Linked DNA regions of Caldalkalibacillus thermarum. The protein of the gene in region 1 binds, or shares a complex with, the protein of each later gene. Links are inferred from orthologs where the notes say so. Each region holds a gene or a part of one and is shown on either strand. Other genes may lie near its edges. The genes, in order: IEW48_RS02735 and smc.

Evidence for each region.
Region 2: the proteins of IEW48_RS02735 (region 1) and smc are in contact, whole or in part, in a crystal structure (PDB 3ZGX), measured with the Bacillus subtilis proteins. The link is inferred for Caldalkalibacillus thermarum from one-to-one orthologs.

Annotation. Positions count from the first base shown.
Region 1 is NZ_BMKZ01000004.1:41,184-50,807, forward strand. What follows is about bases 5,768-8,656. They hold IEW48_RS02735 (segregation and condensation protein A), read left to right. Parts: upstream 5,768-6,777; coding sequence 6,778-7,536; downstream 7,537-8,656. Other genes in these bases: IEW48_RS02725 (bifunctional 3,4-dihydroxy-2-butanone-4-phosphate synthase/GTP cyclohydrolase II), read left to right, coding at 5,768-6,217; ribH (6,7-dimethyl-8-ribityllumazine synthase), read left to right, coding at 6,298-6,768; scpB (SMC-Scp complex subunit ScpB), read left to right, coding at 7,526-8,113; IEW48_RS02745 (D-alanyl-D-alanine carboxypeptidase family protein), read left to right, coding at 8,236-8,656. In the rest of the region: IEW48_RS02700 (spore germination protein), read left to right, coding at 1-847; lysA (diaminopimelate decarboxylase), read left to right, coding at 943-2,265; IEW48_RS02710 (peptidylprolyl isomerase), read left to right, coding at 2,279-2,722; bifunctional diaminohydroxyphosphoribosylaminopyrimidine deaminase/5-amino-6-(5-phosphoribosylamino)uracil reductase RibD, read left to right, coding at 3,206-4,303; ribE (riboflavin synthase), read left to right, coding at 4,318-4,989; more of IEW48_RS02725, read left to right, coding at 5,021-5,767; more of IEW48_RS02745, read left to right, coding at 8,657-9,366; IEW48_RS02750 (nucleoside recognition domain-containing protein), read left to right, coding at 9,359-9,624. UniProt on the Bacillus subtilis protein: Participates in chromosomal partition during cell division. May act via the formation of a condensin-like complex containing Smc and ScpB that pull DNA away from mid-cell into both cell halves.
Region 2 is NZ_BMKZ01000003.1:63,692-74,588, forward strand. What follows is about bases 5,547-9,708. They hold smc (chromosome segregation protein SMC), read left to right. Parts: upstream 5,547-5,941; coding sequence 5,942-9,508; downstream 9,509-9,708. Other genes in these bases: rnc (ribonuclease III), read left to right, coding at 5,547-5,865; ftsY (signal recognition particle-docking protein FtsY), read left to right, coding at 9,575-9,708. In the rest of the region: phosphate acyltransferase PlsX, read left to right, coding at 1-771; IEW48_RS02065 (beta-ketoacyl-ACP synthase III), read left to right, coding at 774-1,766; fabD (ACP S-malonyltransferase), read left to right, coding at 1,813-2,751; fabG (3-oxoacyl-[acyl-carrier-protein] reductase), read left to right, coding at 2,748-3,491; acpP (acyl carrier protein), read left to right, coding at 3,565-3,801; fabF (beta-ketoacyl-ACP synthase II), read left to right, coding at 3,900-5,144; more of rnc, read left to right, coding at 5,161-5,546; more of ftsY, read left to right, coding at 9,709-10,579; IEW48_RS02105 (putative DNA-binding protein), read left to right, coding at 10,708-10,897. UniProt on the Bacillus subtilis protein: Required for chromosome condensation and partitioning.

The DNA.
Region 1 (9,624 bases):
TGGCATTCCGATGGGTGAGAAAGCGATCGAGGAATTTGTCATCAAACAAGGCTACAATCCTTTTCCAAAAGTGCGCTTCACCGAACGGCCAGATGTAGCTGCAGCCCATCTCTATGAAGGGCATGTCATGATCATGGTGGATACATCCCCAGCCATTATTATTCTGCCCACGACCTATTTTCACCACTTGCAACATGCCGAAGAATTCCGTCAAACCCCTTTCATCGGCCTTTATGTCCGTTGGATTCGCTATATTGGTATTTTATCAGCTCTATTTTTGTTGCCCTTATACACATTATTTGTGTTGGAACCCACGCTTCTGCCTGATCAAATTAAGTTTATTGGCCCAAAGAAAGACAACTATTCTTTACCTATATTTTTACAGTTTATTTTCGCGGAATTGGGGATTGACATGATGCGCATGGCTGCCATCCATACTCCCACTCCTCTCGCCACGGCGATGGGACTTGTGGCTGCTATTCTCATTGGTGAAATTGCCATACAGGTGGGACTGTTTGTGCCGGAAGTGATTTTGTATCTCGCTGTGGCAGCCATCGGCACGTTTGCCACTCCGTCTTATGAGGTGAGTTTGGCCAATAAAATGATCCGGATGGTTTTACTGGTGTTGGTCACCCTGTTTAAGGTGTCCGGGTTGGTGATTGGCGTGACTGTATTCATTGTTTGGCTCAGCACGATGAAATCCTTGCGAACCCCTTACTTGTGGCCGTTTATTCCTTTCAATCTGAAAGCTTTTTCCACCGTGATATTGCGTTTAACCTCCTCCATGACCAAAACCAGGCCAAGTATTGCCCATCCGCGGAACAAATATAAACAACCCCAAGGGTAGCTTGTGGTCATGCCTTTTTGCCATTGTCTACGCCTTTGGTTTGTGATATATTGTTTTTAATATTCACGGAGTTAGGGAGAGGAGAACTTTAAGATATGGCCCTCTATGGTACGAGCAGGATCAACGCAAGTGGTCATCTGGAGATCGGCGGATGTGATGTGGTGGAATTGGCTCAAACGTACGGGACTCCGCTTGTGATCTATGATGAGGAGTATATCCGCCGCAGGTGCCAGGCTTTTGTGCAGGCCTTTAAGGATAAAGGAATGCAAGCGCAAGTGGCATATGCCAGTAAGGCGTTTAGCAGCATCGCCATTTGTCAATTAATAGAAGAAGAGGGACTCTCATTGGATGTTGTCTCTGGAGGAGAACTCTATACAGCTTTAAAAGCTGGTTTTCCCCCAGAGCGCATTCATTTTCATGGCAATAACAAATCCTTACAAGAGTTGAAAATGGGACTGGAGTCTGGAATTGGCTGTTTTGTAGTGGACAACTTTACAGAGTTGGCTCATTTACATGCACTTGCAGAGGCGCGCCAACAGAAAGTAAAGATTTTATTACGTATTACGCCGGGTATTGAGGCCCATACTCATGAATACATTACAACTGGGCAGGAAGATTCCAAATTTGGATTTGATTTAAACAGCGGCCAGGCATTTGAAGCCCTCAAGCAAGCGCTGAGCCAGCCTTACTACCATGTTCTCGGGCTCCATGCCCATATTGGTTCCCAGATATTTGACACTGCAGCCTTTCAGTTGGTGATTCAACGGCTGGCCCAGTTTGTGCAGGAGGCCAGCAAAAAGCTGGGCTGGCAGATCTCCGTACTCAACTTAGGAGGGGGCTTCGGTATCCGTTATACGGCAGAAGATACCCCCCTTTTGCCCCAGGAATATGTCTATGCCTTGTGCGACAGCGTCCACAAGGAATGGCAGACTTTACGCCAACCGCTGCCGGAGATCTGGATCGAGCCGGGGCGCAGTATCGTGGGTGAAGCAGGAACCACTGTATACACGATTGGTGCGTTCAAGGAGGTGCCAGGTGTCCGTCAATATATATCGGTTGATGGGGGCATGAGTGACAATTTGCGTGTGGCCTTGTATCAGGCCAAATATGAAGCCTGTGTGGCCAACCGGATGACAGAGAACAATAGCGAAGTGTATACGGTGGCCGGCAAATTATGCGAGACAGGGGATATTTTGATTTGGGATCTCCCTTTGCCCCGCGTCAAAGAGGGGGACCTGCTGGCTGTTTTTTGTACAGGTGCGTACGGCTATTCCATGGCCAATAATTATAATCGCATCCCTCGTCCTGCCGTCGTGATGGTCCGAGACGGAGAGGCACACCTGATTATCCGGCGTGAAACCTACGGAGACCTGATTAGAAATGACATTCCTTTAATGTCTAAAATCACGCAAAAATAAAGGGGGCTTCAGTATGGCAAGTTATGCCACCATTATCATGGAAAACGGAGCGGAAATTGAACTGGAATTGTTTGAGGAAGATGCTCCGAATACGGTGGCCAATTTTGTCAAGTTGGCCAAGGAAGGCTTTTATGACGGGCTGACCTTTCACCGGGTCATTCCCGGTTTTGTAGCCCAGGGCGGATGCCCCCGGGGGGATGGCACCGGAGGGCCGGGTTACACGATTAAGTGTGAAATTAATCCTAACAAACATGAACGGGGGTCGGTGGCCATGGCCCACGCGGGTCGTGACACAGGAGGGAGCCAGTTTTATATTTGTTACCAGCCGCAGCCTCACTTGGACGGCCGCCATACCGTGTTTGGCAAAGTGGTAAATGGAATGGAGTATGTGGATGAGTTTCAGGGAGATGACCGCATGAAAACGATCAAAGTGATGGAAAACAATGAAGCATCCTAGTTCGAGCAGCGAATATATGGACAGCATATACAAAAAAAGGTATACTGAAAACAAACGACTAAAAACAAAATAGCATATGGATTCCTTCGGGGCAGGGTGGAATTCCCGACCGGCGGTATTAGATGGTGACTGTTTTTAAATCAACATTTCAAAACAGCATCATCTAGAGCCCGTGACCCGCGACAAGCGGTGGATCTGGTGAGAGGCCAGAGCCGACAGTGACAGTCTGGATGGGAGAAGGAAAAATGGCGGCGTAAGTTTTTTAAAACTTGATCCTTACGCCTTACTTTCCTATTGCAAAAAAAGCAATACCATTTTATCAGATTAGGTATACCTTTTTGTGAGAGTTTTCACAACTAAGGTGAGCTGGCAGGCCCCGGGAGATGTTTTCCTGGGGTTTTTTCTTGTCACAAGATGCACGAGAAAAAAGATGCATTTCGCCTTGAATCACGATGTTTTACAAGTGTTAAAGGAGGAGCTTATGTGGCTTCAGAACGGGATTCCTATTATATGAAGCTGGCCCTTCAGTTAGCGGAAGCGACAAGCGGGCAAACCTCTCCCAATCCTGTGGTAGGGGCAGTGATTGTCAAAGATTCTGAGATTGTCGGCTTAGGGGCCCATCTGAAAGCGGGGGAGGCACATGCGGAAGTTCATGCCCTGGCCATGGCCAAAGAAAAGGCGCAAGGAGCCACGATGTATGTGACCCTTGAGCCTTGCAGCCATTATGGGAGGACCCCTCCCTGTGCCGACGCTGTCATTGAGGCAGGGATTAAACGGGTGGTCATTGCGGCTTGTGATCCCAATCCCCTGGTCAGGGGAAGGGGCGTGGAAAAGCTGAAAGCAGCAGGTTTGGAAGTAGAAGTAGGTTTGTTTAAAGAAGAAGCCGAGCGCTTGAATGAGATCTTTAATTACTATATCGTCCACCGGAGACCGTTTGTGACATTAAAAACAGCGACGACCCTCGACGGCAAGATCGCCACGGTCACTGGCGAGAGCCAGTGGATTACAGGCGAAGAAGCCCGGGCAGATGTCCATCTCTTGCGTCACCGGCATGATGCCATTTTGGTGGGGATCAATACGGTCCTGCGTGACAATCCCCGCTTAACCACCCGTATTGCCGGACAGTCTGGACGTCATCCGGTTAGAGTCATCCTGGATTCCAAGTTAAGAATCCCGTTAGATGCCCAGGTCACACACACGGAACAAGCGCCGACGTGGATCTTTACCACGGACCAGGCTCCGGCAGAACGAGTGAAAGCATTGACCGAAAAGGGGGTCAAGGTGGTCAAGATTTCTTCGGAAACTCGGGTGGATGTGGAACAGGTGCTGGCTTATCTGGGAGAACAGGGCATTGCCTCGGTTCTGGTTGAAGGCGGAGGAGAAGTCAATGCCTCGTTTCTCCAAGGCGGTTTTGTAAACAAAGTTGTGGCTTATTTAGCCCCGAAGCTGATCGGCGGCAACGAGGCCCCCGGCGCTTTCCGCGGCCAAGGCGTGCTTTCCCTGGCTCAGAGTTTGCATTTAAAAGATGTCAGCGTTGAAACCCTGGGCCAGGATCTCAAAGTCGTGGGCTATTTGAAATGAAAGGAGTTTGAAAAATGTTTACAGGGATTGTTGAGGAGATTGGGACGGTCAAGGGCGTTCATAAAGGGCACGACCACTTTCAGCTGGTGATCGGTGCCAACAAAATTCTCGAGGACATTCACACAGGGGACAGCATAGCCGTTAACGGGGTGTGTCTGACCGTGACCAACTATACCCGGGACAGCTTCCAAGTGGATGTGATGCCTGAAACATTAAAAGCAACCAGCCTGGGCCATGTGACCAGCGGGAGCAAGGTAAACCTTGAACGGGCCATGCCGGCCAACGGACGTTTTGGGGGCCATATTGTCTCCGGCCATGTGGATGGGACGGGAACGATTACTGCCATTACCTCCCGGGGCAATGCGGTTTATTTTACCGTGCAAACACCGCCGGAGCTGATGAAATACCTGGTTCCCAAAGGTTCTGTTACGGTTGACGGCATCAGCCTGACCGTCGTGGAAGTTGGAAAAAACCAATTTTCAGTGTCCATTATTCCCCATACCTTGTCCGAGACGATCCTGCACACCAAGCAGGTGGGGGATGTTGTCAATCTGGAATGTGATGTGTTAGCTAAATACTTGGAACGTTTGCTTGCTGTGCGGGGTATGTTTGCCGACGGCAGCGGTGTGGCCGGTGGGCAAAAGGGGCTGACCAGGGAGACACTGGAGAAAAACGGGTATTTATAAATGGGCAACCAAACTGACAAGGGGTGAGAGCATGTTTGATCCAATCGAGGAAGCGATTTACGAACTGATGCAAGGGCGGGTCATCATTGTTGTTGACGATGAAGACCGGGAAAATGAGGGTGACTTTGTGGCCTTAGCCGAGAAGTGTACCCCGGAAATCATTAACTTCATGATTACCCATGGGCGGGGGCTTGTTTGTGTGCCCATAACGGAACAACGTGCCAGAGAACTGGATTTGCATCCTATGGTTGATCACAATACCGACCCCCATGGCACTGCTTTTACTGTTTCCGTGGATTACAAAACAACAACAACCGGTATCTCTGCCCATGAACGCTCGGATACGATTCGAGCCTTAATTGATCCCAAAGCGAAAAAGACAGACTTTAAGCGTCCCGGTCACATCTTTCCCCTTATTGCGAAAGAGGGTGGTGTATTGCGCCGGGCTGGCCATACGGAGGCAGCGGTGGATCTGGCCCGGATGTGTGGCGCTTATCCAGCGGGCATTATTTGTGAAATTATGAATGAAGATGGAACCATGGCCCGGGTGCCCCAATTAAGAAAGATTGCAGATAAATTTGACTTGAAAATGATCACCATTAAGGATTTAATTAAATATCGGAACAAAAAAGATACATTGATTAAGCGGGAGGTGGAGGTTGACCTTCCCACCGAGTACGGCCGGTTTAAGGTGATTGCCTACAGTAATGTTGTCGATAACAAAGAACATCTTGCCCTGGTGAAAGGGCCTATCAATCCAGACCGGCCTACCCTGGTTCGTGTGCACTCCGAATGCTTAACTGGAGATGTGTTTGGTTCTCACCGCTGCGACTGCGGCCCCCAACTGCATGCCGCCTTGAAACAGATTGAAGCGGAAGGCAATGGGGTCCTTCTGTACATGCGTCAGGAAGGAAGGGGAATTGGCCTGATTAACAAGCTGAAAGCCTATACCTTGCAAGACAAAGGATTAGATACGGTGGAGGCCAATCAAAAATTAGGTTTTGCGCCCGATTTGAGAGATTATGGGATCGGTGCCCAGATATTAAAAGACATAGGTGTGCGCAAAATGCGTTTGCTGACTAACAATCCCCGTAAAATTGCCGGATTGGAAGGATATGATCTGGAAGTTGTCGAAAGAGTACCGATACAGACAGAAATTCATCAAGAAAACCGGAGATATCTGGAAACGAAAAAATCGAAGCTGGGCCATTTGTTGCACATGGATTAACACCCGCTCTCAACCCAATTGCGTTTAAAACTGAGCTGAAACATAAGCTATATATTTCATGATAAAAGGAGAGACCACAGATGGGACAAACTTATGAAGGACATTTGGTGGGATCCGACTTGAAAGTGGGCATTGTTGTGGGACGGTTCAATGAGTTTATTACGCACAAATTGCTGGGAGGTGCACAGGACGCACTCATCCGTCATGGTGTGAACAAGGATGCGATCGATGTGGCTTGGGTCCCGGGCTCCTTTGAAATCCCCCTGGCCGCTAAGCGCATGGCGGAAACTGGGAGATATGACGCCATCATTGCCTTGGGATGTGTGATTCGCGGCGCAACCCCCCATTTTGACTATGTGTGCAGCGAAGTATCCAAAGGGATATCCCGGCTCAATCTGGATCTGGACTTACCAGTGATCTTTGGCGTGATTACCACAGACACCATTGAACAGGCCGTGGAGCGCGCTGGTACAAAAGCGGGGAACAAAGGCTGGGAAGCTGCCTTGGCCGCTATTGAAATGGCCAATCTGCTTAAACAATTTAAACGTTAAGTGATGCCCATGTTACAAGTGAAGTTAGAATCGTTTGAAGGGCCCCTTGATTTGCTTCTGCATTTGATTGATAAGGCAGAAGTGGACATCTATGAAATCTCTGTTTCGGAAATTGCCGATCAATATGTGGCTTACATCCGGCAGATGCAAGAGCTGGAACTGGAAATTGCCAGCGAATTTTTGGTCATGGCTTGCACCCTGTTGGCCATTAAGAGTAAAATGCTGCTGCCTAAAAAAGAGGAATATACCTTTCAGCCCATGCTGGACATGGAGCTGGAAGAGGAGTATGATCCAAGGTTAGAGCTGATCGAGCGTCTGGTGCAATACAGAAAATATAAACAGTTAGCGTCCTTATTGAGGGAAGAAGAAGCTAAACGGAGTCAAATATACACCCGTCCAGCCGAGGATTTGTCTTCCTTTATTGACCGGGATGATATTAACCCGGTGGCCAATGTCAGCCTGTTTGACCTGGTTGATGCCCTTCAAGAGGTGTTGAAAAAAAAGGAAGAGGAACCGTTAAGTAAAGTGGAAAGGGATGAAATCTCGGTCAGCGAACGAATGAAAGAGATTAAGGCTTGTTTGGAGCGGAAAAAAGAGATCACCTTCGACCAGCTGTTTGAAGGCAAGCGGACCAAAACGCAGATCGTGGTTACCTTCCTCGCCTTGCTGGAATTAATTAAAAAAAACGAGGTGTATTGCCAGCAAGACCGCTTGTTTGGGAAAATTAAGATTTCATTAGCCATGGAGGTATACGCGCATGGATCGTGAACACCTGCTTGCTGTGATCGAAGGGCTCTTGTTTGTCGCAGGCAACGAAGGGCTGGAGGCCAAACAAATCGCTGACGTCCTGGAAATCAAAACAGCAGCTGTTCCCCAGTTGATCGAAGAAATGAAGAAAAAATTTAAAGAACAAAACAGAGGCATTCAAGTGGTTGAAATTGCCGGCTCCTATCAATTGACGACACGGCCGGAACATGCTCCTTATTTTGAAAAACTGGCCCATTCTCCTTCTCACGCCACACTGTCTCAAGCCGCTTTGGAGACGCTGGCCATTATCGCCTATAAGCAGCCGGTCACCCGGGCGGAAATAGAGGAAGTACGCGGGGTTAAGAGTGAAAAAGCGATCAACACCCTGCTGAACAAATCGCTCATTAAGGAAGTCGGGCGTAAAGAAGGGCCTGGCAGGGCCATCCTGTATGGCACAACAAAGGAGTTTCTGGACTATTTCGGTTTAAACAGTCTGGACGACTTACCCGATCTGCCTGAGGAAATCGATATGGATCAAGTGAAAAAAGAAGCCAACTTCTTGTTTTCCACTCCGGAGCCGGAAACGCAAGAAGGATAGTCCCCTGTCTTTCACACTGCAGGCCAGTGGAAGACAGGGCTTTTTTGTTCTATTCAGCCCGGAAAAGCATATACTTGTACCAGCGTGTCAGAAGATCGTGGATCAAGTGGGGAGGGTTACTGGTGAAAAGCAAACAGGTCATGATCACCGCGCTGGTACTCACACTTTTGCTCTCCCTGGTCCCCCAAAAGGCTGGTGCGGAGCTGAATGTGTCTGCTCAGGCCGCCATTCTCATAGATGCGGAATCAAAGCGGGTGTTGTTTGAGAAAAATGCCTATGAGCCGTTGCGCATTGCCAGTATTACCAAAATCATGACAGCCATTGTCGCTCTGGAGCATGGCGATTTGAAAGACGTGGTGACCGCGTCCAAAAATGCCTGTAGCGTTGAAGGGTCATCCATTTACCTCAGGCCAGGAGAAAAAATGACCTTGGAAGATCTGCTTTACGGGTTAATACTTCGTTCGGGAAATGATGCAGCGGTTGCCATTGCCGAACATATAGGGGGATCGGTGGAAGGTTTTGTTTTTTTAATGAATCAAAAAGCGGAAGAGTTAGGAATGGAACAAACAGTGTTTAATAATCCCCACGGCTTGGACACCCATGAGGAGCACTATTCAACGGCTTACGATATGGCCCTGCTTACCGCTTATGCCCTGCAGAATGAGACTTTTGCCACAATTGCCTCTACACGGAAGAAAACCGCGCCATTAGAAGGAGAGAAATGGGACCGGGTTTGGTATAACAAAAACCGTTTGCTCTCCATGTATCCCTATGCCGATGGAGTTAAAACTGGCTATACTCAACGGGCCAAACGGACGCTTGTTTCATCAGCGACCAAGGATGGCCATCGCTTGATTGCCGTGACATTAAATGCGCCCGATGACTGGAATGATCACATCAATATGTTTGAATATGGCTTTCAGCATTATACTTTGGTCACTTTCGCTGGAGAGGGAGAGCTGCTTAAAGAAGAGCGTTTTGAGAGAACAGACGGTCACTTTAAATATCTTAACAGCTTTCGTTATCCCCTCCGGGAAGATGAACATCTCAAGAAACAGATCGTTATAGATCCAGTTTTTAAACAGGAAGATCTCCCGGCCATTCCTAAGCCGGCTGGTTATGTGCATTACTTTTTGGATAATGAAGAAATTGGCAGGGTCCCAGTAGGATTCATTCCGCACGAAAAGCCTCCTTCCTTCTGGCAACGGTTAAGAAACCTGTTTGACACCTTGGTGGGTGTTGTCCATGGTTAATGTCATCTGGTTCGGTTTGATCGTCATCGGGGTTATTGTTGCTGCCCTGGAAGGAAACTTGCAAGCGGTAAATGAAGCCGCCTTCGAAGGAGCCAAAGAAGGGGTCACCATTTGTTTTGGGTTGATCAGCATCTTGGTTTTCTGGCTGGGGATGATGAAAATTGCCCGGGAATCTGGCTTGTTGGAGACATTTGCCAAAATTTTGAGTCCGGTTGCTCACCGCCTGTTTCCTGATGTACCTAAGGATCATCCTGCCAT
Region 2 (10,897 bases), on another replicon or contig:
AAGAAAAATTCCTCCCTGGTCACCTGTACCAGATTGGTTAAAGAACAAGCGGCAGCAGCCTGTATTTCGGCGGGAAACACCGGGGCTTATATGACTGCAGGGCTTTTAGTCACAGGGCGTATAAAAGGCATTGAGCGTCCTGCGTTGGCCACCATCATGCCCACTTCGGCAGGGAGGCCGGTTTTGGTGCTTGACGTGGGAGCTAACGTGGAAGCCAAGCCTGCTCACCTTGTGCAATATGCTCTGATGGGTCATATTTACGCCCGCCACATTTTGCACATCAAAGAACCCCGGATTGGGTTGTTAAATGTGGGGACCGAGGAGACAAAAGGAAACGAACTCGTTAAAGCGGCCTATCAGCAGCTGAAGGAACAACCCCTCAACTTTATCGGCAATATTGAAGCACGGGACATTCCTTCCGGCGCTGCTGACGTTGTGGTATGTGACGGGTTCACCGGCAATGTGGTGTTGAAGCTGGCTGAAGGTGTGGCCAACGCCATTTTTACGATGTTAAAGGATGTCATGACCTCAACGCTGTCACGGAAAATCGGTGCTTTCCTGCTTAAGCCGGGACTCATCGCCTTTAAAAAGCAAATGGATTATACCGATTACGGTGGAGCGCCGCTGTTGGGGTTGGACGGCATCTGTATCAAAGCCCACGGCTCTTCCGATGCCAACGCGATCAAGAACGCGATTCGGCAAGCCAGGGAGTGCGTTAAACAGGATGTGGCTGGATTGATTAGCAATGAATTAGGGAAAGTGAGTGATTAAAGTTGAGAGGATATGGAGTTGGCATTTTAGGAGTTGGCTCTTTTCTGCCGGAGAAGGTTTTAACAAACCAGGATTTAGAGAAAATGGTAGATACAAGTGATGAATGGATTCGTACCCGCACTGGCATCCGGGAACGCCGGATAGCCGATGAGAATATGGCGTCGTCCGATTTGGCCTACGAAGCAAGTGTCAAGGCATTGCAACATGCCGGCATTTCGGCAGACGAGCTGGATATGATTATTGTGGCCACTGTGACCCCAGACATGTTCTTTCCGTCGACAGCCTGTATTTTGCAACACAAACTGGGCGCCCGCAAGGTGGCGGCTGTAGATCTTTCGGCTGCATGCAGTGGATTTCTATACGCTGTCTCTACCGCAACCCAGTTTGTCCAAACAGGCATGTACCGCTATATTCTCGTTGTGGGAGTTGATTGTTTATCCAAAATTACGAACTGGAAGGACCGCAACACCTGTGTCCTGTTTGGGGACGGTGCTGGCGCGGTCGTCATTGGTCCCACTGAAGAGGGGCTTGGCTTCCTCTCCTTTGAACTGGGTGCAGATGGGAGTGGTGCTGATTTTCTCAATTTGCCTGCTGGCGGTTCCCGCCTCCCTGCTTCTACCCGGACGCTGGAAGAAGAAAAACACTTTATTCACATGAATGGGCAAGAGGTATTTAAGTTTGCCGTTCGTATTATGGAGCAGGTATCTGTGTCTGTGATTGAGAAAGCAGGACTCTCAACAGACGATGTCCAGTTTCTCGTTCCCCACCAGGCCAACTTGCGGATTATTGATGCGGCCCGCAAGAGGCTTGGTTTGGGAGAAAAGCAGGTGGTTGTGAATCTTGACCGTTATGGTAACATGTCTTCAGCCTCCATTCCTGTTGCCTTAGATGAGGCTGTGCACGACGGACGGATTAAGAAAGGAGATATTGTGGTCTTTGTTGGATTTGGCGGCGGATTAACCTGGGGTGCCAGCACCATGCGCTGGAATATCTAGCTGCTATCAAGAGAGTGGGAATATAGAGAGGAAAGGGGATACGATTGTGGGTAAAATCGCCTTTGTTTTCCCAGGACAGGGGTCTCAGCACGTGGGGATGGGCAAATCGCTGGCTGAAAAATATCAAGCGGCCCGGGATATCTTTGCCCTTGCTGATGAGAGTTTGGGTTATTCCCTTTCAAAGTTATGCTTTGAAGGGCCTGAAGATGAATTGCGCCTCACTTACCATACCCAGCCCGCCATATTAACGACCTGCATGGCCCTGTATGAGGTATTTAAGGCAGATGCTCCCCGTCCAGATTATGTGGCTGGGCACAGTTTAGGCGAATATTCTGCTCTTGTGGCTGGCGAAGCCCTCTCTTTTGCGGATGCAGTAACAATTGTGCGCAAGCGGGGACAATTTATGGATGAAGCAGTACCAGCCGGGCAAGGAGCTATGGCTGCCGTGATAGGCGCCAAGCGGGACGAGTTGCAAAGCGTGTGCGAGGAAATCAGCCTGGAGGGAGATGCTGTTCAGCTGGCCAACTTGAACAGCCCTGGCCAAGTGGTGATCTCCGGGACAAAAGAAGGTGTAGAAAAGGCTTCACAAGTGATTAAGGCGCAGAAAAAAGCCAGACGGGTCATTCCGCTGGACGTCAGTGGCCCCTTTCATTCCGATTTAATGAAGCCAGCTGCCAGCCGCCTGGCTCATGTGCTGGAAAATGTTAAAATTAACAATGCCAGGATCCCAGTCGTCACTAACGTGGAAGCACGCCCTGTGATGCTGGCCGAAGAAATTCGACAAGCCTTGATCGAGCAGGTATTTTCCCCTGTATTATGGGAAGACTCGGTAAGATGGATGATTGATGCGGGCGTGGATACATTTGTCGAAATTGGACCGGGACAAGTTTTGTCCGGTTTAATTAAAAAGATCAGCCGTGATGTTGCGGTCTATTCTGTGTATGATGAAGATTCCTTACGTCAAACATTGGAGGAGATAACGTGAGTTTATCAGGTAAAGTTGCGCTCGTGACAGGTGGTGCCCGTGGAATCGGCCGGGCCATTGTCCTGGCCTTGGCCAGGGAAGGTGCTGCTGTGGCCATCAATTATGCAGGCAGCGAACAGGCGGCCAACGAACTTGTCCGGGAAGTGGAACAGATGGGCAGCAAGGCTCTTGCTGTGCAAGCCAATGTCGCCGAACAAGCAGCTGTTAATGACATGGTTAAACAAGTGATCGAAACGTTTGGCCGCCTGGACATTTTGGTTAACAACGCCGGTATTACCAAAGACAATTTGCTCATGAGGATGAAGGAAGAAGAATGGGATGATGTCATTAACGTGAATTTAAAAGGGGTGTTTAACTGCACAAAGGCGGTGGCGCGGCAGATGATGAAGCAAAAATCAGGCCGGATTATCAATATTACATCTGTAGTCGGTGTGACAGGCAATGCCGGTCAGGCTAATTATGTGGCTGCAAAAGCCGGGGTGATCGGGCTGACAAAAACAACAGCCCGGGAGTTTGCAGCAAGGGGAATTACGGTCAATGCCGTTGCTCCTGGATTTATTCAAACCGATATGACTGCCGTGCTTGGCGAAGACATCAAGGAGCAATTGCTGAGCCAAATTCCGCTAGGGCGGTTTGGAAAGCCTGATGACGTTGCGCGGGTGGTTAAGTTCTTGGCTTCTGATGATGCAGCTTATATCACCGGTCAAACATTCCATGTCGACGGCGGTATGGTGATGTAAATTTCGACACGCTCAGTCAGCTTTGGTATGATATAATCACCAGGGAAAAACCCTTGAGAGGAGGTGAGAGAAGATGTCAGACACATTTGAACGCGTTAAAAAAATTATCGTTGACCGTTTGGAAGTCGATGAATCGCAGGTGACCCCTGAAGCTTCCTTCAAGGAGGATTTAGGCGCAGATTCTCTGGATGTGGTGGAGTTGGTAATGGAACTGGAAGACGAGTTTGACATGGAAATCTCCGATGAAGATGCGGAGAAAATCACCACGGTAGGGGAAGCTGTTGCCTACATAGAGTCTCAATTGCAGTAATTTAACCCCTTTACACCGGATAAGTCCCGTTTTTTAACGGGACTTCCATTTCATTACAGCCGGAACAGTTGACACTGTTGTTATAGAGGTGAACAAAGATGAATCGACGCGTTGTGATTACCGGGTGCGGTGTCATCACCTCGCTTGGTCAAGATATTGACACGTTTTGGGATAATATCGTTAAGGGGAAGTCTGGTGTTTCTAAAATCGAGTCATTTGACACCAGCGAACATGCCACCAAAATTGCGGCAGAAGTGAAAGATTTTAATCCTGAAGATTACATGGACCGCCGGGATATCAGGCGGACGGATCGTTTTGTCCAATTTGGTGTGGCCGCTGCCAAGCAGGCCCTGAAACATGCCAACCTAGAGATCACGGAGGAGAACGCCCACGATGTTGGCGTCTACGTGGGTTCCGGCATTGGCGGATTAAAAACTTGGGAAGAGCAGCACAAAATTATGCTGAACAAAGGACCTCGACGGGTCAGCCCGTTTTTTATTCCCATGATGATCGCCAATATGGCCTCTGGCGTCATCTCCATTGAAACGGGGGCAAAAGGACCGAACAGTGCATCCATGAGTGCCTGTGCAACGGGGACTCATGCCATCGGTGATGCTTTCAACATCATTCGCCGCGGTCAAGCGGAAGTTATGATCGCTGGAGGAACGGAAGCCACAATCACCCCACTTGCTTTTGCTGGTTTTAATGCCAACAAAGCTTTATCTACCCGCAATGACGAACCAGAAAAAGCAAGCCGGCCATTTGATGCGGATCGGGACGGGTTTGTCATGGGAGAAGGCGCCGGTGTAATCATTTTGGAATCACTGGATCACGCCCTAAAACGGGGAGCCCCTATTATTGCTGAAATAGTGGGTTATGGCCTGACAGGAGATGCTTATCATATTACCAGCCCGGCTCCCGAAGGGGAAGGCGCTGCGCGGGCCATGGCTATGGCCTTGAAAGATGCCCAATTGCAACCGGACCAAGTAGACTACATCAATGCCCACGGTACGTCTACACCCTATAATGATAAATTTGAAACTATGGCCATCAAAAAAGTGTTTGGTGAACATGCCTACAAGCTGGCAGTCAGCTCAAGCAAATCCATGACTGGCCACTTACTGGGGGCTGCCGGTGGTGTGGAAGCCATTGTCACAGCTTTGGCCATTCGCGATCAAATTTTGCCGCCAACGATTAACTATGAAACACCTGATCCCGATTGTGATTTAGATTATGTCCCTAACAAAGCGCGCAAGGCCAAAGTCAATGTGGCCCTGTCCAATTCTTTAGGGTTTGGCGGACACAACGCCACCATTATTCTAAAGAAGTATGAACAGGCATAAACTGTGAGGGAACGGTATGACGGAAAAAGAACAGTTTAAAGCGTTCCAGAACCGCATCGGTGTCTCTTTTAAGGATGAAACATTGCTTATCCAAGCCTTTACTCACTCCTCTTACGTTAATGAACATAAAGACAAAGCCCTCAAAGATAATGAACGGCTTGAGTTTTTGGGAGATGCAGTATTGGAATTGACCGTCTCCCAGTATTTATACAAGCACTTTCAAACGATGAGCGAAGGGGAAATGACCAAACTGCGGGCGGCCATTGTTTGTGAGCCTTCGTTGGTCAAGTTTGCCCATGAACTGGAATTTGGCAAACTGATCCGCCTGGGAAAAGGAGAAGAAATAGCGGGTGGCCGAGAGCGTCCCGCTCTGTTGGCCGATGTTTTTGAAGCGTTTATCGGGGCCTTATACCTTGATCAAGGACTCGAGGCTGTAGACCGCTTTCTGGCCACCTATGTTTATCCCAAAATAGAGGCCGGTGCTTTCTCAAAAGTTGTGGATTACAAAAGCCAGCTTCAAGAATATGTTCAACACGACAACTTGGGTGAACTCACCTACCAGATAGTAAGCGAAAAGGGGCCTGCCCACAATCGTGAATTTGTCGCCAAAGTTTATTTGAGTGGCAAGGATTTAGGAAAGGGAACGGGCCGTTCCAAGAAAGAAGCGGAGCAGCGTGCTGCAGCACAAGCTCTAAAAAAATTAGGTGTTTGTTTGCAATGAAAGAAGCGTTAAAATGTTTTTAGCGCTTCTTTTTCCGCTTTTATGCGCTGTTAGGATAGTTTAAGGGGGTAACCTCATGTACCTCAAACGTTTGGAATTGTACGGCTTTAAATCTTTCGCTGACCGTACCGAATTAGAGTTTGTTCCTGGCATCACCGCTGTGGTCGGTCCCAACGGAAGTGGAAAGAGCAACGTAGCTGATGCCGTGCGCTGGGTTTTGGGTGAACAGTCGGCCAAAACGCTGCGTGGTTCCAAAATGGAAGACATTATTTTTGCTGGAAGTGACACTCGCAAGCCAATCAACTACGCCGAGGTTTCTCTAACTCTGGACAATACGGATCAAAGCCTGGATGTGGACTACACCGAGGTGACGGTGACCCGCCGGGTATATCGTTCCGGGGAAAGTGAGTATTTTATCAATAAACAGCCCTGCCGCTTGAAAGATATTGTTGAGCTGTTTATGGATACCGGAGTCGGTAAGGAGGCTTATTCTATCATTGGCCAGGGCCGGATTGAAGAAATACTGAGCACCAAGGCTGAGGACCGCCGTGGAATTTTTGAAGAAGCGGCAGGTGTTGTAAAATATAAAAATCGCAAGAAAGAGGCAGAGCGTAAACTTGAAGAAACAGAGGCTAATTTAACCCGCATCCAGGACATTATCGCTGAAGTGGAAGATCAATTGGGTCCGCTTGAAGACCAGGCAGCCAAAGCCAAAAGGTATAAAACCCTGAAGGCCGAACTGACTCAAAAGGAGATCGCCTGTTATGTGCATTTAATTGAAACTTTGTATCAGGAGTGGGAAGAGGCAAACAAACAGCTTGAGATATTAAAAACTGAAGCAGAAGCCCATATGTCTAATGTGAATCGGCAGGAAGCTGTTTTTGAGCAATTAAAATGGGAACTCAACCAAACAGAACTTAAACTGGACAAGCTGCAACAGCAGCTTCTCTCCGTGACTGAGGATGTGGAAAAACTTGAGGCCCAAAGGGAAGTGCTGAGGGAGAGAAAGAAAAATTTCTCATCCAATAAACAGGATATCTTAGCTAAAATTAAACAGCTTCAAGAGCGGCGGCAGCAGACGGCCGATGAGTGGGCTCAAGAAAGAGAAAAGCTGGAGAGACTGGACCAGGAAATAAAAAAATTAAAAGCGGAGATCAGGCAAAAGGAAGAACAGGCTCACCATCTGGCAGAACATGTCGATGAGCGTCTGGAACAACTGAAGGGAGACTATATTCAATATCTAAATGAGCATGCCTCGTTAAAAAACGAGTACCGTCACATCGAACGCAGTATCGAGCAATATGAACAGCGCTTGAAACGGCTGAAGGAGGAAAACAAGCGCTACCTTCACGAAAGGGAAGCTTTAAACAAAGAGCTGCAGGACATAGGGCAACAGCGTCAGGCTACACAGTCTAAACTTGAACAACTGCGCAAGAAGTATCAGGTACTTAAAGAGAAAAAAACAACATTGGAGGATGAGTTAAAACACAAGGAAGCAGCATACCACCAGCAACTCTCCCGTCTGGAACAACTGCAAGCTCGCAAGCAATTTTTAACTGAGCTCAAAGAAGATTTTAGCGGATATATGCAAGGGGTTAAAGAGATATTGAAAGCGAGGGACAGCCTCCTTTCTGGTATTGATGGAGCAGTGGCGGAACTGATCACCGTTCCTAAAGCATACGAATTGGCCATTGAAACCGCCTTGGGTGCCGCTCTTCAACATATTGTTGTCCGTGATGAAGCTGCGGCCAGGGAAGCTATTGCTTACTTGAAAAAACACCAATTGGGCCGTGCCACTTTTTTGCCCCGCAGTGTGATTCAAGCCCGCTTGATGCCTGTTCATCACCGCCAAATTATCGATCAAGGCCAAGGCATCATTGGCATGGCCAACGAACTGATTGAAGTTGCTGAAAAGTACCGCTCCATCATCGATTATCTGCTGGGGCAGGTGGTGGTGACACAGACATTAAAAGAAGCAAACACGCTGGCCAAACAGCTTCAATACCGCTACCGCATCGTAACCCTGGAAGGCGATATCGTCAATCCCGGCGGTTCCATGACCGGTGGGAGTGTCAAAAAGAATAAAAGCAACCTATTGGGAAGGGAAAGGGAAATAGAAAGCCTGGCAGAGGCCATTGCCCAGCTTAACCACGCTTTGCAAGACGAAAAACGTAACATCGAACAGATGGAGAGAGACCTTAAACAACTTGATGAGGGGCTTACGGCAGTCCAGGAAGAAGCTGAACGGCTCAAAGAGAAAGACCAGCGTTTCAAGGACGATTTAGCACAACTGGAATTTCAACAAAAACGTCTCAATGAAAAACTGGAGTTGTATGACCAGGAAAGTGCAGATTATCTGTGCCAGTTGGGAGAAGCTAAAGCCCAAAAGCAACAGATTGCCGCTAAGCTGAGTGATCACGAACAGCAATCAGCAGCCATTGAGGCCGAAATTAAAAAGCTTGAACAGCTCAAAAAAGAGAACGAACAATCTAAAGCTGAAACAGCCGAATATCTCACCCGTTTAAAAGTTGACTTGGCAGCCAAACAACAGGAATATGACGGAATTATGCGCCATATGGAGCGGCTGGCAGCCACTAAACAGGAAGTGGAAGAAGAATTAGCCTTAGCCCATGACAATCTGTTGCAGCTGGAAGGCAATTTGGGTGCCCAACACACCAGAGAGGATGAACTAGAAGAGCTGGTTAAACAGAAAAAAGAGGAGAAAGAACACTTAAACCAGCAAATTGAGATTGTCCGCAAGGAACGTAAAGAAAAACAGCAGACTCTGGAGGAACTTGAAATTCAAATCAGGGAATTGCGCAAGGTTTTGAAACAGACGGAAACAAATATTCACCGGCACGAGGTGAAGGTTAACCGGCTGGATGTTGAATTGGAAAACTACTTTACGATCCTGCGGGAAGAATATGAATTAAGTTATGAATTGGCCAAAGCCCAGTATCCTTTGCCTGGTGACTTTGAACAGGTCAAACAGGAAGTGGATCAGCTTAAAAGGGAGATTCAGAACCTGGGCACGGTCAACCTTGGGGCCATCGAAGAATATGAACGGCTTTCTGAACGCCATTCTTTCCTGAAAGAGCAAGAAAAGGACTTACTTGAAGCCAAGGAAACGCTGTATGACGTGATCAAGGAAATGGACGAAGAAATGAGTAGGCGGTTTGAGGACACGTTTAGCCAAGTGCGGGGACATTTCCAGCAAGTGTTTCAACAGTTGTTCGGCGGGGGACGGGCTGACCTGATTCTGACCGAACCGGACAACCTTTTGACGACAGGTGTGGACATTATGGTCCAGCCACCAGGTAAAAAGCTCCAGCACCTTAGTTTATTGTCTGGCGGGGAGCGGGCTTTAACAGCGATTGCCTTGTTGTTTGCCATACTGCGGGTTAAACCGGTTCCTTTCTGTGTGCTGGACGAAGTGGAAGCTGCGTTGGATGAAGCGAATGTGTACCGCTTTGCCCAGTATTTAAGGGAATTTTCCAGAGAAACCCAATTTATTGTCATTACCCACCGCAAGGGGACGATGGAGGGTTCAGATGTGTTATACGGCATTACCATGCAGGAGTCCGGGGTGTCGAAGCTCGTTTCCGTTAAACTGGAGGATAAGCAACAGTTGGTGACCGTTTAAATCTTAAAGCTATCGGAACCGTGAGCTATTTTTCAGATTATATGTTTGTCGAACAGGAGGATGACGATGAGCTTTTTCAAAAAGTTGAAAGAAAAAATTTCACACCAGACAGAAAGCGTAACAGCCAAATTCAAAGAGGGATTATCCAAAACAAGGGATTCCTTTGCCGAAAAAATTAACGACCTGTTAAGCCGCTACCGCAAAGTGGATGAGGAGTTTTTTGAGGAGCTGGAAGAAATCTTAATCCAGGCGGATGTAGGCGTACAAACGGTGATGGAGCTGGTCGATGAGCTTAAACTAGAAGCAAAAAGGCAAAAACTAGAGGACAGCGAATCTGTAAAGCCCCTTATTACACAAAAATTTGTAGAGCTGCTCCACTCATCTGCTGGGAATCAGCAGTTGAACATGGCCAGCGATGGCCTTACCGTTATTTTGTTTGTCGGGGTAAATGGTGTCGGCAAGACCACCACCATCGGCAAGATGGCGCACATGTTCAAAAATCAGGGCAAAAAGGTGATGCTGGCCGCTGGAGATACATTCCGGGCCGGGGCCATCGAGCAGCTGGAAATCTGGGGCGAGCGAGCCGGAGTGGATGTGATTAAACACCAGGCTGGCAGTGACCCTGCCGCCGTCATCTACGATGCCATTCAGGCAGCTCGAAAAAGGGACATTGACGTGCTTTTATGTGACACCGCCGGGCGTTTGCAAAACAAAGTTAACCTCATGCAGGAGCTTAATAAAATTTACCGGGTGATTCAGCGCGAAATCCCTGGTGCTCCCCATGAAACATTGCTTGTTTTAGATGCGACGACTGGTCAAAACGCATTTTCACAAGCGAAAACATTTAACGAAGCGACTGGTATTACCGGAATTGTACTGACTAAACTGGATGGAACGGCAAAAGGCGGCATTGTCATTGCCATCAGCAATGAATTGGGTATTCCGGTGAAATTTGTAGGTCTGGGTGAAAAACTGGATGACCTGCAACCCTTTGATGCGGAACAATATGTTTACGCCTTATTCTCAGAGCTCTTTGAGGACAGGGAAAACCTGCAGCAGAGTGAACAATAATGAAAACAGAGTGACAAGAAAAAGACCTTGACAATAGATGGATTCTTAAGTATGATTAAGTACTGTTAAGGTAGTGACCTTGTCACCCTTAACGCTCCACACGGAGCCCTAAAAAGAGGAGTTTGCTCATGCTGGAAAAGAAAACGCATCTAAACTTGCTGTATGACTTTTACCATTCGCTGTTGACAGACAAACAGCGGCAGTATATGGAGCTGTATTACTATGACGACCTGTCCCTGGGTGAAATTGCGGAAGAGTTTCAGGTGAGCCGTCAGGCTGTCTATGAACACCTGAAACGGGCTGAAGAGCTGCTCCATA